Regions from separate parts of the Lacticaseibacillus parahuelsenbergensis genome, predicted to be linked through region 1. Evidence: predicted binding sites of a transcription regulator. Region 1 holds the regulator's gene; the other holds the start of a gene.

The links. Region 1 encodes NrdR, which represses ribonucleotide reductase genes. Its sites were predicted from a motif close to ACACNATATATNGTGT; they were not measured.
Region 2: nrdD (anaerobic ribonucleoside-triphosphate reductase) is a predicted target of NrdR. The motif match lies at 2,847-2,862, and genes of this name have one in related genera.

The regions. Positions count from the first base shown of each region.
Region 1 is NZ_CP132482.1:1,682,924-1,691,076, forward strand. Features, by position in the region: gene thrS (threonine--tRNA ligase) at 20-1,993, opposite strand; gene dnaI (primosomal protein DnaI) at 2,549-3,484, opposite strand; gene LACPH_RS07940 (replication initiation and membrane attachment family protein) at 3,484-4,833, opposite strand; gene nrdR (transcriptional regulator NrdR) at 4,902-5,369, opposite strand; gene coaE (dephospho-CoA kinase) at 5,424-6,026, opposite strand; gene mutM (DNA-formamidopyrimidine glycosylase) at 6,023-6,871, opposite strand; gene polA (DNA polymerase I) at 6,883-8,153, opposite strand, start outside.
Region 2 is NZ_CP132482.1:143,057-151,209, forward strand. Features, by position in the region: gene LACPH_RS00650 (helix-turn-helix transcriptional regulator) at 1-687, shown strand, start outside; gene LACPH_RS00655 (PLDc N-terminal domain-containing protein) at 781-996, shown strand; gene LACPH_RS00660 (ABC transporter ATP-binding protein) at 993-1,922, shown strand; gene LACPH_RS00665 (ABC transporter permease) at 1,919-2,680, shown strand; gene nrdD (anaerobic ribonucleoside-triphosphate reductase) at 2,979-5,162, shown strand; gene LACPH_RS00675 (hypothetical protein) at 5,346-6,050, shown strand; gene LACPH_RS00680 (hypothetical protein) at 6,152-6,436, opposite strand; gene LACPH_RS00685 (HigA family addiction module antitoxin) at 6,636-6,932, opposite strand; gene LACPH_RS00690 (GNAT family N-acetyltransferase) at 7,234-7,659, shown strand; gene LACPH_RS00695 (phosphatase PAP2 family protein) at 8,086-8,153, opposite strand, start outside.

The sequences.
Region 1 (8,153 bases):
TTACTTTAAAGGACGGCTATTAATCGCCTAAAACCTTCTTCGCCTCGGTAGGCTTGGTTTTGCCATCGCGACTGTAGTTCTTGACTTCGGCGACCATCGCGTCAATGAACATGTTACCGGCTTCTTCTTCGGTATGCTCATCACCGTAACGCCGAACCGAAACGGCAGCATCGTTGAGTTCCTTATCACCAACGACAACCGTATACGGGATCTTCTTAGTCTGGGCTTCGCGGATCTTGTAGCCCATCTTTTCATTCCGATCATCGACTTTGACCCGCAAGCCAGCGGCCAACATCTGGCGCTTGATGCGGTTGACATAGTCTAAGTGCAGATCATTGTTAACCGGAATCAAAACAGCCTGCGTCGGGGCTAACCAGGTCGGGAAGGCACCCTTGTAGATTTCGGTCAGATAAGCGATGAAGCGCTCCATCGTGCCGACAATGCCACGATGAATCATGACTGGTCGATGTTCTTCACCATCTTTGCCAACATAGGTCAGGTTGAAGCGTTCTGGCAACATGAAGTCCAACTGAATGGTCGACATCGTTTCGTCATTACCCAAGGCCGTCTTGGTCTGGATATCCAGCTTTGGCCCATAAAAGGCAGCTTCGCCTTCAGCTTCGTAGTAATCAAGATGCAGATCATCCATCGCACCTTTAAGCATGCTCTGGCTGCGGGTCCACATTTCATCGTCATCAAAATACTTTTCGGTATTCTTGGGATCACGATATGAAAGCCGGAAGCTGTAATCGGTAATGTTGAAGTCTTCGTAAACGTCCATGATCAGGCGCAGAATCTTTTTAAATTCTTCTTGAACCTGATCCAAGGCAACAAAAGTGTGGCCGTCATTTAGCGTCATTTCCCGAACACGCTGCAAGCCGGACAGTGCGCCGGACTTTTCATAGCGGTGCATCATGCCTAATTCAGCAATGCGCAGCGGTAATTCGCGATAAGAGCGGATATGGTGGTTGTAAATCTGAATGTGGCTCGGGCAGTTCATTGGCCGCAATTCGAGCATTTCGCCATCGCCCATGTCCATTGGCGGGAACATGTCTTCGCGGTAGTGATCCCAGTGACCGGATGTCTTATATAAGTCGAGGTTGGCAAGCACTGGCGTATAAACGTGTTCGTAGCCATCTGCGATTTCCTTGTCGATAATATACCGTTCGATCACCCGCCGGATTGTTGCCCCATTTGGCATCCAGTAAGGCAAACCGGCACCGACTTTAGGATCGACGAAGAAAAGATCCAAGTCGCGGCCGATAACCCGGTGATCATGTTCAGCGGCTTCCTGACGGCGTTTAGCATCATCTTCGAGACCTTTTTCACTCCAATAAGCCGTCCCGTAAATCCGCTGGAGCATCGGATTGCTGCTCTTGCCTTGCCAGTAAGCGCCGGCAACTGACAGCAGTTTGAAATGCTTCAGATCTTTGAGGCTTGGTAGCAGGACCTTTTCTTCAAAATCAACAAAGTCACCGAGCTTGTAACCCTTAATCGGATCGCCAGCAGCTTCGACCAATTGCTTCTTGAAAGGATCGTCTTTGAAGCGGGCAAAAGCATCGGCACGACTGAGAACAACCGGTTCCAAAGCAGCGTTGGCCTTAATGATTTCTTCCATTTTCTTTTGAACCGTTGGCAAATCATCGACACTCACCTGGCCATCTGCCCGATCTGTATCGTAATAGAAGCCATCCTCGGTTGCCTGACCCTGACCAAAATGAATATCAGGATACAAAGCTTTGAGTGCTGCAGCCAAAACAAATGCTGCCGTTTGCCGGAGAACCGTCAGCCCCTCGGCATCATCCTTGGTCATAATCTGCAGTTTGCCAGAATGAGCAATCGGTTCGTCATAAGCGATCAACTCGCCATCCAACTTGCCGGCAACCGCCTTTTTGGCCAAACTGTTACTAATGCCTTCTGTAATAGCTTTCACCGTTGTACCATCTGGAAATTGTTTAACATTGCCATCTGGAAACGTAATATCTAATGCCATAAGAAAGACTCTCCTTTGTTGTTTTTTCGAAGAAACCATCCGTTCACCGATGCAGAGACCTGTGCGTAAGGATCTTGGTCACAATGCCTAAGGGCACAACGCTTCAGTTCCAGACACTGCGGCTTCCGCTTGCGATAACGCGTTCGCAGTCGCAGAAATCTCCGTGTAAGGACCTTGACCGCAATGGCCAAAGACCGGCCATCACACCCAAGGCCACTTACACTCCGGTTTCTAACCGGGCTGGCTCACGCTCACAAAAAAATCGCCCCTAACATCTCCTAAGAGACATCAGGGACGATTTGTGATCGCGGTTCCACCCAGGTTGCCGACAGTCTTGCTGCGGGCCACTTCATTAACGCGTAACCTGCGCAACTGGGCCTTTCGGCAATCTCAAGAAGTGGTTCGGATCAGATCTTGCAAGACTTTCAGCCGCGGCCTTGCTCTCTGTCGGATGATCCTTTATTGCTTCCGTCTTCGATAGCTACATTGAACCACATTGCGCGGCTGGGTGCAAGCGGTTTTCTGAAAATTGCGTTATTCTTTTTGGAGTCGCACTTAATTAGCCAGCGGATTGCGTCGATTTTCTCCGCCGACCGTTACTTCTTTTGCGAGAAAACGGATCCGTTCCATGACGCGTTGGGCTTTTAGCATTTCGGAATTACCGCGGTCAGTCCCGGCCAAAGATTCGGTTAAATCGGCCATGCTTTTGTTGGAGCTAAACAGCGTCGGCATTTTTTCCTGCATGCGGTATTGCAAAATGATGCCAAGCACATCATCCCGCACCCAGGGACTGATACTTTCGGCACCAATATCATCAAGCATCAGCACTTGCGCACGTTTGACGCTATCGATTTTTTTCAACACCGTGTTGCTGCCAATGGCACTCTTCATTTCAACAACAAAGGTCGGGACATGAATCAGCGTCGTGGCAATGCCGCCTTTGCTGGCAAGATCATTGGCAATGGCACCTAACAAATAGGTTTTACCGACACCAAATGGACCGCTTAGATACAAGCCTTGATGAAATGTTTTGGGATCGGCGACCACTGCCAATACAAACCGGTTTGCGGCCAAAAGCGCATCCACCCGCTCATCGGTCGGATCGTAACTTGTCAGACTTGCATCGTGAATATCTTTAGGCATATTAACAGAGGTCACTAGCGACGCCTGCTTGGCCTCTTCGTCAGCCGCAAGCTTTGCATCTGTCGGCTCATAAGCGACATCGATCAGCCCGTTGGCAACGACTAACGTGGGTTGATAGCCAGGCGCCAATGGTAATTCACCACGGGCAATCTTGTTCCGCTCACTGACGAATTCATAGATTTTGGCCGTGCCGCGATCAATCGCATCGTCAGCTAATTCTGCCTCGTGTTGCTTAAGGAAGGTCTGGACATCAGGATCCTGCAAGGCTGCCTTGACCATTTTGAAATACCGCTCCCGCCACTGCCGGGAATCCATTAGCATTGCCAAGCGTTTGCGCATATCTTCCATTAGTTTGTCCCTCCCTTATCGCCAAGTTGTCGTAACTTTTCCAACTGGGCAGCCAACGTCTGGCGATCTGCTTCGCTGACCTTTTTCTTCTTGGGTTGATAGCCTTCCTTAGCCCAATCTGGCAGCTTTTCCTGCCGCACACCTTTGGATTGGCTTTGAAAACGCCTTTTTCCAGTTGCTTTTTGCTCTTCAAACGTATGAATCTGCTGTAACGCTGCTTCCGGGCTCGTCACATTGGCCTTCAACCAGCTGTTTGCGATCGCATCCATCAAAGCTTGATTGATACTGTCATTCGTTCGGAGAATATAATCAATCAAAATATTAATGGTGGGGGCATCAAAAACGTTGCGTTCACTAAGGCTCTGTACCGCGCGCAATTCATTATTGGCCGGATACATCCGGTCATTTTTAGCCTGCTTGGTTGCGGTTAAAAACTGGCGTGGCGGCATGCTTTTGGCCCGTTTCAGCAGCGCTTCGTCGGCACTGGCCACTTTTGGCGGTTTGGTTGCCACTGGTTGCGGCTTAGTTTGAGGTTGCTGGCGGGTATAACTTTGCTCGGCCAGCCGCCGCAACGCGTTCAAGTCGATTTTGCCCGTCATCACATCCGTCGCTCGACTAATCAGCCGCGCAAAGTCAGGTGGTTGAATCCCGTAAAACCCGGCGATTTGATACAGTGCCTCTTGGTGTTTGGCTAATTGACCTGACTGAATATTGCTGTTGGCTAACAACGATTGCAAAAGTTCCCAGTCATAGCCTTCGCCATTACCAAGCCGCGGTAGTTGAGGCTGATTTTGAGCCATTGCCTTTTTGGCGGCAACCACCGCACTTGGTTCCCCGCTTAAGTTGTGGTCAAAGCGAAACACGTCCAAAAAGTTTGCCGTGATCTCCTGCCATTCCGGGCGGCGAACCGGTTTCAGACTGAACTGTGCAACCAGTTCGTCATACCGTTTTTCACCAACCTTGTCATAAAGCAACAGGCCCATCAAATCATCTTTAAAAAAGGCATCTGGCTGCACTGGCGGATAAAGTTCATACGCGTAATAGCGTCCTAGGGAATCGACTTGCGTATAAGTTCGCAATAAGCCGACTGCTTCCAGTTTGACGCGAGCCACAAAGAGTTGATCGATGTCGATATCCAACAAATCCAATAGCCAGAGTTGCGGGCGCCGATCCGTCACCAAAGCGCGGTCTTTGACTTCCTGCCATAGACTTAGATAAAGCGCCATGGCAATCGGCCCCACGAGCGGTTGATAAAGCGAGATGGCGATCTTTTCATCAAAGTCGCTAAAATAACCTGCCTTGGTCAACACAAAGCCTGCTTGTGGCATAAACGTATCCGGACGCTGCATAGCAAATTCACCTCTTTTCAGACAACGGACCTGAGACAACTGCCCCAGGTCCGCTTGTTTTGCGCTCACTATTTCTTAGTCTTTTCCTTCTTCATCATATCCTGAAGCTCTTGCATGAAGACGGACATATCTTTGAACTGCCGATAAACACTGGCGAAGCGAATATAAGCCACGTCGTCAACATCTGCTAGCTTGGACATGACATACTCGCCAATGGCTTGACTGGAAACTTCATTTTCACCAATCGCACGCAATTGGTTTTCAACCGAATCAACGATCCCTTGCATCTGCTCCATGGTGACCGGTCGTTTTTCTGCGGCCCGGATCAGCCCTTTCAGAATCTTCTCACGATTGAACTCTTCTCTGGTACCATTTTTCTTAATTACCAATAACGGGGTTTGCTCGACTCGTTCAAAAGTCGTGAAGCGAAACCCGCAATTCTCGCATTCGCGCCGGCGTCGGATCGCCCGACCGCCGTCTGTGGGACGCGAATCAACGACCCGCGAACTATTATGATGGCAATGGGGACATTGCACGACTCCACCTTCTTAATCAAAGTTTGATAATTAATTATAGCACGCACACGCCGCTTATGATAGGTGCTGTAACTGGCGGATTAAGGCTTTCGCTTGGGCAATCGTTGCTTCTGATTTTCCGTTATTGTCAATGACAAAATCAGCCATGGCCGCTTTTTCCGCCAAGGGTATCTGTGATGCAATGCGTTCTTTGGCTTCGGCTTCTGTCAAACCATCGCGGGCCATCAGCCGGGCCAGTTGAACATCAGGAGCAACGGTGACCACAGCAACACCATCGAATGCATCGGCATAATCAGCTTCATAAAGAAGTGGAATGTCGCCAACTACAATCGCAGCACCGCCGGCTTTTGCCTGCTCTAACGCTTGATTAATCGCCGCGCGCAGGTACGGTCGATTAATTTGATTCAGCGCCTCCAAACGTCGCGGTTGGGAAAAGACAATCTCACCAAGCTTGGCACGGTTGAGTTTACCGTCCGCGCGCAGCACTTGTGGCCCAAATGCCTGGACAATGCGGGCGAGTGCAGGCCGACCGGGTTCGACAATCCGGCGCGCAATCACATCGGCATCTACGACTGGATAGCCAGCTGCTTTAAAGACTCGACTCACCGTTGACTTTCCTGAGGCAATACCGCCTGTCAAACCCAATAAATAGGTCATGCCGGACGCCTCCTTTGATGCAGAGGTTGGCAGTGGGGACAATAGTGGGTACCGCGTTGGCCGACTTTGATTTTAACAATGAGTGTGCCGCAGCGATCACAAGGCGTCCCTTCCCGATCGTAAACATGCAAGGCATCTTGAAAAGAGCCGCGGTTACCTTTTGCATCCACGTAGGTATGAGCACTGGTGCCACCAGCAGCAAGGGCAGCATCTAACTCCTTGATAATATTGTCATGTAAGGTATGAATTTCTTTTTTTGTCAGCGTATCAGCTGGCTGCAATGGATTCAAACGACTCAACCATAAAACTTCGTCGGCATAAATATTGCCGATACCGGCAACAACGGTCTGATCCAGTAAAACCGATTTGATCGCTTTATGATGGCGTTTTAGTTTTTGGGCAAACGCCGCCTCGTCAAACGTCGCAGGGGTCGGCTCCGGACCTAATTTTGCCAACGCCGGCACCGATTGTTCCTGACCAGTATGAATCAAGCGCATGCGGCCAAACTTGCGTAAATCCCGGTAGCGCAGTTGGCTTCCATCCTGGAACGTAAAAGTCACATGATCGTGCTTGTCAAATGGCGTATGGTCATCGCTAACGACGTAATAGCGACCTTCCATGCGTAAATGGCTGACAATGGTTTCACCGTTGTTCAGCCGAATCAACAGGTATTTTCCCCGGCGATCGATCGTGGTGACAGCAGCGCCGACGACTTCTTTTTGAAAAGTTGGCAAGCCATTAATCAGAATTTTCGCCCAATTCGTACTAATCGCGGTGATCCGTTTGTTTTTGATAAGTGGCAATAATGAACGGCGAACCGTTTCGACTTCAGGTAACTCTGGCATTCCCGTTCTCCTTATTTTGCATCAAACCAAGTCGGGCCGTAGTGGCTATCGACCTTCAACGGCACGTCCAGTTGCACGGCAGAGTCCATGATCTTAGGCACAAGTTTGCCAAGCTGTTCCATTTCTGAGGTGGGAGCTTCAAAAATGAGTTCATCGTGCACTTGCAACAGCATTTTGGCTTGCAGATGGGCATCGGTTAACGCTTTTTGCATGCGAATCATTGCAACTTTGATAATGTCCGCTGCACTGCCTTGGATCGGCGTGTTCATCGCGGTGCGCTCAGCAAATTTACGTAAATTAAAGTTACGTGAATGAATTTGCGGCAAATAGCGGCGGCGATGGAACAGTGTCTCGACGTAACCGTCTTCGCGCGCCTTTTTAACCATATTGGCCATGTAATCATGAACCTTAGGATACTGCTCGAAATAGCCATCAATGAAAGCTTTGGCTTGCTTACGCGAAATTCCGATATTCTGTGCCAGGCCATAGTCGCTAATACCATAAACAATTCCAAAATTAGTTGCCTTGGCTTGCCGTCGCATATCCGGCGTGACTTGATCCGGTGAATCCAAGCCAAAAATCTTCATCGCTGTGTTGGCATGAATATCGACGCCATTTTTAAAGGCTTGTTGCATATTTTCGTCACCGGAAATATGTGACAACACGCGTAATTCGATTTGCGAATAGTCCGAACTAAAAATCTGCCAATCAGGATGGGACGGCACAAACGCCTTCCGAATGATTTTGCCTTCGTCTCGCGCTGGAATGTTTTGCATATTCGGATCAACGGAACTTAAGCGGCCGGTCTGGGTTAACGTCTGCAAGTAACGGGTATGAATCTTGTGATCCGGCATTTGCGCCTTCAGTAACCCCACAACATACGTCGAATTCAACTTAGCCCACCCGCGATAATCCAGAATATCCTGAACAATTGGACTGGCAGACTTTAGCTCGTTTAAGACATCGACACTGGTAGAATAACCTGTCTTGGTCTTCTTGATGACCGGCAGATTCAGCTTTTCAAATAAGATCTCGCCCAGTTGCTTTGGCGAATTCAGATTGAACTTAACGCCAGCCTCACCATAAATCTTTTCTTCCAGCACCTTGATGCTTTGTGAAAACTCTGTACCCATATCTTTTAAGGTCTGGGCATCAAGCGTGATTCCCTGAATTTCCATCTCTGCCAACACGCGCGCCAATGGCATTTCCATGTCCGTGAAAAGATCGGTCTGTTCCTGTTTAGCCAGATCTTCGGTTAAGTCGGGACGTAACGCAAAAAGTG
Region 2 (8,153 bases), 1.5 Mb from region 1:
TTCGTTCGGGTACGGCAAAGTGGCGGTGATTTATCACTGACGGCCAAAGCGGTTGAGCTGGAAGGCTATAGCCTGCTGATACTTAACCGACCGGATGACGTGTTGGCGTTGTTAGGCGAGTATGTGCCAGAACAGTTACCGGCTGACAGTTTAATTGCCGGGGCGTTTCAGCAAAAAGGCGATCTGCAGCGGGCGATTGCTACCAGCCAAAGTGGGCTGATGCAGGATCTGAGCATTATCATGAGTCAATTAACGAACTACATGACGTTGCTAGGGAAGGATCCTGAGCGACTAAAAGCTACCTATCAGCGGGGACAGGCGATTGCCGAAGCCTTTGAGCTTGTGACCCTGAATCCAGCAGTTTGGACCAACTTTCAATTGGTAGCGTTAAATGGCTTTGCCCAGCACCACCAAATCAAAGCGGTCACGACAACATTGCGGCTGTTTGTGCGGGCGATGGCGACAACAAAAATGACGTGGCAACTGCACGGCGATCAATACTTTGATGCGATCGATCCGTGGCTGAATCAATTGGATCTGGGCCCGCAGACACCACGCGTATCGGGTCAGGCAAAGCAGGCTTTGATCGATGTCGTTTTGAATAACCCGGTGCTGAAACCTTTGCGGAAGCAGCCGAAGATTGAGCCATTGCTAAAAGAATTGGAACAGATCAAAGCGCGGAAATAGGCAGCTGGCTGAGTCTGAGTAAGTTTTGGGAATGCAAAAAGAGTGAAGGCTAAAACTAACGACCATCACGAATTTTTGGAGGAGTTGAACAACATGAATGCTAATTGGGAAGTTTTCACGACATACTGGCCGTTTTTGGTGCCATTGATCATTTTAGAGTTTGGGTTAATGATTGCTGCGGTAATTCAGGTATTGCGCCATCCGCACTATCGCATAGGCAACCGTGTGTTTTGGCTGGTGATTGTTATCTTCATCCAAATCATCGGCCCCATTGCGTATTTTGTCTTTGGACGGGAGGATCAGCAGTGAGCATTTTGACATTGCAACACGTCAGCAAGCATTTTGGCAACAAACAGGTGCTTCAAGACCTTAATTTAACGGTGCCGACCGGATCGATTTATGGCTTTGTCGGGGAAAATGGTGCCGGGAAGACCACCACTATGAAACTGATTCTGGGTTTGGATCGAGCGGATGGTGGCGAAATTGACGTTGCCGGGGAACGGGTACATTTTGGTCAAACTGCCACGAATCGCCAGACGGGCTACTTGCCGGATGTGCCTGCATTTTACGGATACATGACCGCCACGGAATATTTACGAATGTGTGGGCAATTGACGGGTTTGCGGGGGACAGCGTTGGCCTCACGGGTCACCACGATGCTGAAGCGAGTTGGGTTGGCAAAAGCTTCGCAGCGCATTGGCGGCTTTTCTCGCGGGATGCGGCAGCGGCTTGGGATAGCGCAGGCGCTGTTAACGATGCCCAAGCTGTTGATCTGTGACGAACCGACTAGTGCTCTTGATCCCCAAGGGCGAACCGATTTTTTAGAGTTGCTGGCGAGTTTGCGTGGACAGACCACCATCTTGTTTTCGACGCATATATTGAGTGATGTGGAACGCATTTGCGATCATGTCGGGATTCTGCATCGTGGCCGATTGCAAGTTAGTGCCTCGCTGGCTGACTTGAAACAGCAGTATGCAAAGCCCCGAGTGCAGCTGACTTTTGAGACTTCGGCACAAGCACTAGAGGCGGCAGTCATACTAGCGCCGCAACAACATCGTGACCATGTGCAGCAGGTGACGCAAAGTGCCAGTGAAGTGACCGTTGCTTACACAGGTGCCTATGCCGCTGCTGCTGACCAGATTTTAACCACACTGCTAGCAGCGCGGTTGATCCCGCTGACTTTCAGCCAACAGGAAGCCAATCTTGAACAGATTTTCATGGAGGTGGTTCAATGACAGCCGCAGCGATTTTTACCAAAAAGGAATTGCTTGAAAGTTGGCGCACCCATCGCTTCCTGATTTCGACCGTCGTATTTTTAATTTTCGGCATTTTAAGCCCGCTGATGGCAAAATTGTTGCCAGCGCTATTAAAAGGCGGCCTCGGCGGTGTGAAGATTGCCATGCCGACGCCGACTTCATTAGATTCGTGGACGCAATACTATAAAAATATGACCCAAATCGGCATTTACGTCTTTGCGCTCATGCTTGGCGGCTGTGTGAGTCAGGAAATTCAACAAGGTACCTTAATCAACCTTGTCACCAAAGGCTTGCCGCGCTGGTCAGTGATCATCGGCAAGGCATTCGTGGGGTTGCTGCTGTGGCTCTGGTGCGTTGGTAGTGCGTTTTTGGTCACTTGGGCATACACGGCTTATTATTTTCCTGATATTCACAGCCCGCATGTGGTGTTAGCGTTCGTGCCATTGGCAATTTTTGGCATCTTCTTCTTGAGTCTGCTTGTGTTTGGCTCAACGCTCGCATCGAATAACTATGGCGGGTTGCTTTTTACGGTCGTCATCGTGGCGTTGTTGTATCTGGCGCAGATGGTCAAGGAATGGCAGCATTTTAATCCGATCAGCCTCATAAGCGATAATATGAAAATTCTGGTGAACGCGGATGCTTTGACTAAATTGTGGCCGGTAATGGTGATGGCAGTTGTCATTGCGCTCGGATTGTTCTGGGCGGCAATCAAAGTATTGGACCAGAAGAAACTTTAAAAAGTGACGCGGCTGATTGGCAGGACGGACGTAACGATCGATCGTCTTGCGGAACGGTCGCTTTTTTGCTGACACGTTAACCCCGCAACTATGCAAGTTTGTTATGTTCTAAGGCGGATGAGACGTTATTTTAAAAATCAATCGTTAACAATCAAATGATGCAAAACCACTATATCATGTATAGTATTATGTCATTACCTACCAAATTTAGTAGTTTAGTGCTTTCTTTTGAAGAAAAATCCTGTATACTATATATATTGATGCAAGTGGAACAAGTCAGTGTACTGGGGGATTAGCCATGATTGAATTTTATACACAAATCAAGAAACGAGACGGGCGCATCGTTGATTTTGATGCGAGCAAGATCAGCACCGCGATTACAAAGGCGGCGGAGAGCGTGGCAGAGCTGTCACCCAGTGATGTGCTGACGATTGATCACTTGACGGATACGGTGACGGCTAAAATTCGCGATCGCTATCATGATGATGTTGAAATCGCCGAGGTTCAGACGGTGGTTGAGCAGACGCTGATTGCAGCCGAGAAGTATGACTGGGCCGAGGCGTATACGCAATATCGGCTGAAGCGGGATTTGGCGCGTAAGCAGAAGCAAGATGTCAATTACAATGTGGCGAAGCTTGTCAATCGCGACAAGAGCGTGGTGAACGAGAATGCCAATAAGGATAGCCGCGTGTTCTCGACCCAGCGCGATCTCACTGCCGGTGCTGTGGCTAAGGCGGTCGGGCTGAAAATGTTGCCGCCAGCTGTGGCCAATGCCCATTTGCGTGGCGATATTCATTGGCATGACCTTGATTACACCCCGTTTATGGCAGAAACCAACTGCTGCTTAATTGATTTTGACTACATGTTGAATCATGGCTTTTGCATCGGTAACGCCGAAGTGGAGCCGGCCCACTCGATTCAGGTGGCTGTGACCCAGATGACCCAGATTATCGCGAATGTGGCTTCCAGCCAATATGGCGGCTGCTCCAGTGATCGGACGGATCAGGTGCTGGCCCCGTTTGCCGAGAAAAATTATCAGAAACATCTAAAGGAATTCGGCGATGTGATTGATGATCCGGCCCAATTGAAAGCGTTGGCTGTGAAGCAGACCAAGAAGGATATTTATGATGCCTTGCAAACGTTGGAATATCAGGTCAACACCCTTTATTCGACGCAAGGACAGACGCCTTTTGTCACTGTTGGCTTTGGATTGGGCACCAGCTGGATCGAACGGGAAATTCAAAAGGATATTCTGAAAATTCGGATTCTTGGTCTGGGTAAAGAGCGCCGTACTGCGATTTTTCCGAAGCTGGTCTTCACGTTGAAGCGCGGACTGAACCTCAACCCGGAAGATCCCAACTATGACATCAAGCAGCTGGCCATCGAATGTGCCACCAAGCGGATGTACCCAGATGTGGTGTCATACGATACCATCAAGCGGCTGACCGGTTCATTCAAAGCGCCCATGGGTTGCCGCAGCTTCTTGCAAGGCTGGACCGATCCTAAGACCGGCAAGGAAGTCAACGCCGGCCGGATGAACCTTGGGGTGATCACGATTAATCTGCCAAGGATTGCCATGGAGTCCAAAGGCGACAAGGATAAGTTCTGGAAGATTTTTGAAGAACGGATGCGCATCTGCAAGGAAGGTCTGTTGTATAAGATTGAGCGCACCAAACAAGCGACGCCGGAAAGTGCCCCGATTCTTTACAAGTACGGCGCATTTGGCAAGCGTTTGGCTGACACAGACAGCGTCGATGACCTATTCAAAAACGGCCGCGCCACGGTATCGCTTGGTTACATCGGCTTATACGAAGTCGGCACGGTTTTCTATGGTTCAGCATGGGAAAAGAATCCCGAAGCCAAGGCGTTTTCCGTTTCAATCGTCAAGGCGTTGGACGATCATTGCAAAGCCTGGGAAAAGCAGTACGGCTATCATTTTTCGGTTTACGGCACACCGAGTGAGTCGCTCACCGATACCTTCTGCCGCGACGATACCAAGAAATTCGGGATCGTCAAAGACATTACGGACAAGGAATATTACACCAACAGCTTCCATTATGATGTCCGCAAATCACCGACCCCGTTTGAGAAACTCGATTTTGAAAAGGATTATCCGCAGTATAGTGCCGGTGGCTTCATCCACTACTGTGAGTATCCGAACCTGAAACAGAATCCGAAAGCACTTGAGGCAGTTTGGGACTATGCCTACGATAAGATTGGTTATCTCGGCACGAACACGCCGATTGATCAATGCTTCAAGTGTGGCTTCAAGGGTGAATTCACGGCGACAGCGAAAGGTTATGAATGCCCGGAATGCGGCAACCACGACCCGGCAACCTGCGATGTGGTCAAGCGCCTCTGCGGCTACCTCGGCAATCCAAACAAGCGGCCGATGGTTCACGGTCGTCAGGAAGAAATTATCCACCGAAAGAAACATATCACGTTCAGCCTGAATCAGGTGGCTAACCGGCGTGACAAGTAAGATGAAATAGTAACAGCATAGTAAAACGGCGATCGCGAGAAGTTTCCTGCGATCGCCGTTTTGTGTTGGCTGAAATGAGACCTGCGACTTTTTATTTTATTTGACTGCGTGTAAAATGCAAAGCAATTAATTGTTAGATTGAAGCGCTGTTTTGAAGAAGACAAACGATTCGGGGGGTGCAGCATGGTTGCCAATGCATTTACCGCCAGTCAGTGGCAGTCAGCCGAGCAATGGAACAATGGTTGGCTATTTTTCGCTATCGTTGTCATTTTGCTCATTGTGAATATTATTGTAATCATTGGCGTTTATGTCCCGAATCGGTTGAAATGGAAATGGGCAGTTATTGTACCGTTTATTTTCATCTGTCTTGGGTTGGCCAGGTACAGCTGGGTTCGGACAACCAGCGCCGCGAATGTCCAGTTCAATCAGTGGGCCAAGCAGATTACGCCCCAAATACGAGTCAAAAAAGCCTCTTTTTTCCGACTTGTGCCAGTTCCTGATAGCGCCATTGAAGCGTTCCAAGGACTAAATGAGTATCCGGCTTTTAAAACATTGCCCATGTATGCACACCGGCAAGTCACCGCCCCTGTGACTTATTTGGGGCGGAATGCCAACAGCGTTTATTTTAAATGGCAGGGTATGATTTATCGCTACACAGGGACAACGCGCACGGGTGATCACGCTGCTTTAATCGGTTATCGTTTTTGGTTAAAAGACCGGAATTACACGCGACTGGGCTTTGTCAATCCAACTAAAACATTCACCGCCGCTTTAGTGATTCCAAAGGGGCAGGCCAAGCGCATCTATCATCCGGTCAAGCAGATTGTGGTCACGCTTGAGAGTATGGATGGCGATTGGACGACTGAGAAAGTGTACCGGGGGTCTTGATTGGCACCCGGGAAATGCTGGTTTAAACAATACAAAAACGACTCACAAGATTATAGATGTCACAATCTTGTGAGCCGATCAGCTGTATGACAAGAGTCCGCTTAAAGGCTCGCGCCCCAGAGGTTATTGCCAAGTTGTTTGAAAGAAAAGATCTTGTCCCACAGCGTCTTCTCTGTTTCGCTAAACACGAAACCGTCAGATAATTTAATACTTGGCGCCATGTTGAAAAATGCTTGGAGGGTAGCGTAAAAAGAGACGCCCTCACTTTTCTTTATGTCTTTCAAGGCTTGAAGAACATATTTGGCCGTTTCGGAATTGGAATGAGATTCTGTCAACGCATTATTGAGACGTTCCATTGCTTGAACTACTTCGTTCTTTGATACCATGATTGCCACCATCTACTTTTCTAATGACCATGACGTGACTTTCGAAGTTCTTTTCTTTTAAAGACACCGCTATTGTAAAAACGCTTTTAATCAACTGTCAACAATTTGCGATTTGACAGAATCAGATGACAGCTAAGGATTGCCTGAAGGCCGCGGTGCCTCGAGTAAAGACGTTGCTGAAAAGTTGGGCATCAAACCTTTAATCGCGGATTTGATACCTACGAATGGCATTGTACTCATTTCCGTGTTCCGCTTCAGCATTCCTGAACTCAATATCGTTTTGAAGGTTGAGAAAATGCCTGTCCGATACCCCGAAGAAACGCCCCAAACGAATTGAGGTGTCAGCTGTAATCTGCTGGCAATCATGTAGGATATCTTCAATGCGCGAAGTCGGGATGCCAAGGGACTTGGCTAGCGAGTACGCAGATAAATTGAATGGGAGCATGAACTCTTGCTTTAAAATCTCGCTAATTTTTGGTGTTGGGATTTTTTCCATGGTACCCCCTTTTTGATAAATATCCTAATAAAATGATAAAAGATGAAGCTTCTGCTGTCTCAGATGATTATAAGCGTAGTGGAGAAATTAAAGCAATAAGAAACACTCCGATTATTGATCGACAGTTTAGATTCCGAAAACATAGGGATTCTGGTAGAATTACTTGATAACGTAAAAGCTAACCGAATAAGATCTGTTTTAGATGGCAAAGTACAAGGGGACTGGACCTTATTCACAGTTAGTGACGACAAACTGTAGATTCAAAATATTTGTAAAATTCCACTTATAAAGGAGACAGGGTATGAAAATTCTAAAATCAACAGATGAGCAAGAGACTTATATTGAGGACAGATTGGAAGCGTATAACGAAAAAAAGCGTCCGTTAACCCAAGAAAGGCCTGCGGTGGTTTTTAGTTATACAGCGATGGAGGGACAGGATGTAATCGGAGGCATCATAGGTTACGCTTCCTTGTATAAGATTGGTTACATTGACACCTTGTGGGTAAATGAAAAGTATCGTCACAAATCCATAGGAACGCAGCTTCTAAAAAAAGTTGAAGAAGATTTGCGAACCTTTGGGTGTGAGATTGTCCATTTGGAAACATTTGATTTCCAAGGGCCTGAATTTTATAAGGCTAATCATTATACTGAATTTGGTCGATTGGAGTATCCATCCGCTCAAGTAACGGAAATGTTTTTAAAAAAGGATTTGCGGATTACTGAGTAGAACTAGGATGAATAGCGTATCGGTCCGCAGCACCTCTTGTTTTTACAACCAAAACCGTGCTATACTCCAACACGGTGCCAAACCAAGGTGAGTTCGTAACGATCGGCGCGTCAGCGTTCAGAAGGTCGAAGCGACTCGCCATTTTTTTGTGAGCGCGAACCGGCGCGTTCAGAAGCCGGAGTGTAAGTGGCCTTGGGCGTGATGGCGGTCTTTGCCATTGCGCCCAAGGTCCTTACACGCAGGCTTTTGCGCCGGTGAGCGCGTTATAGAAAGCAAAAGACAACCCCGCAATTGCCCTAAATAGAAACGCTCCTTAATGCCCCGTCTCCATCAACCACCACCCCAAAACAAAAACCGCAACCAACACTACCGGCTGCGGCCAAACAAACGATTCAACTGAGCAAGACGTCGCTGATACCCCAAGTTTCAGGACGCCGGCTCAGTGTCTAACTTTTTGGACTTAGCGCGTGCCGTTAATGCTTCCCAATTAACCA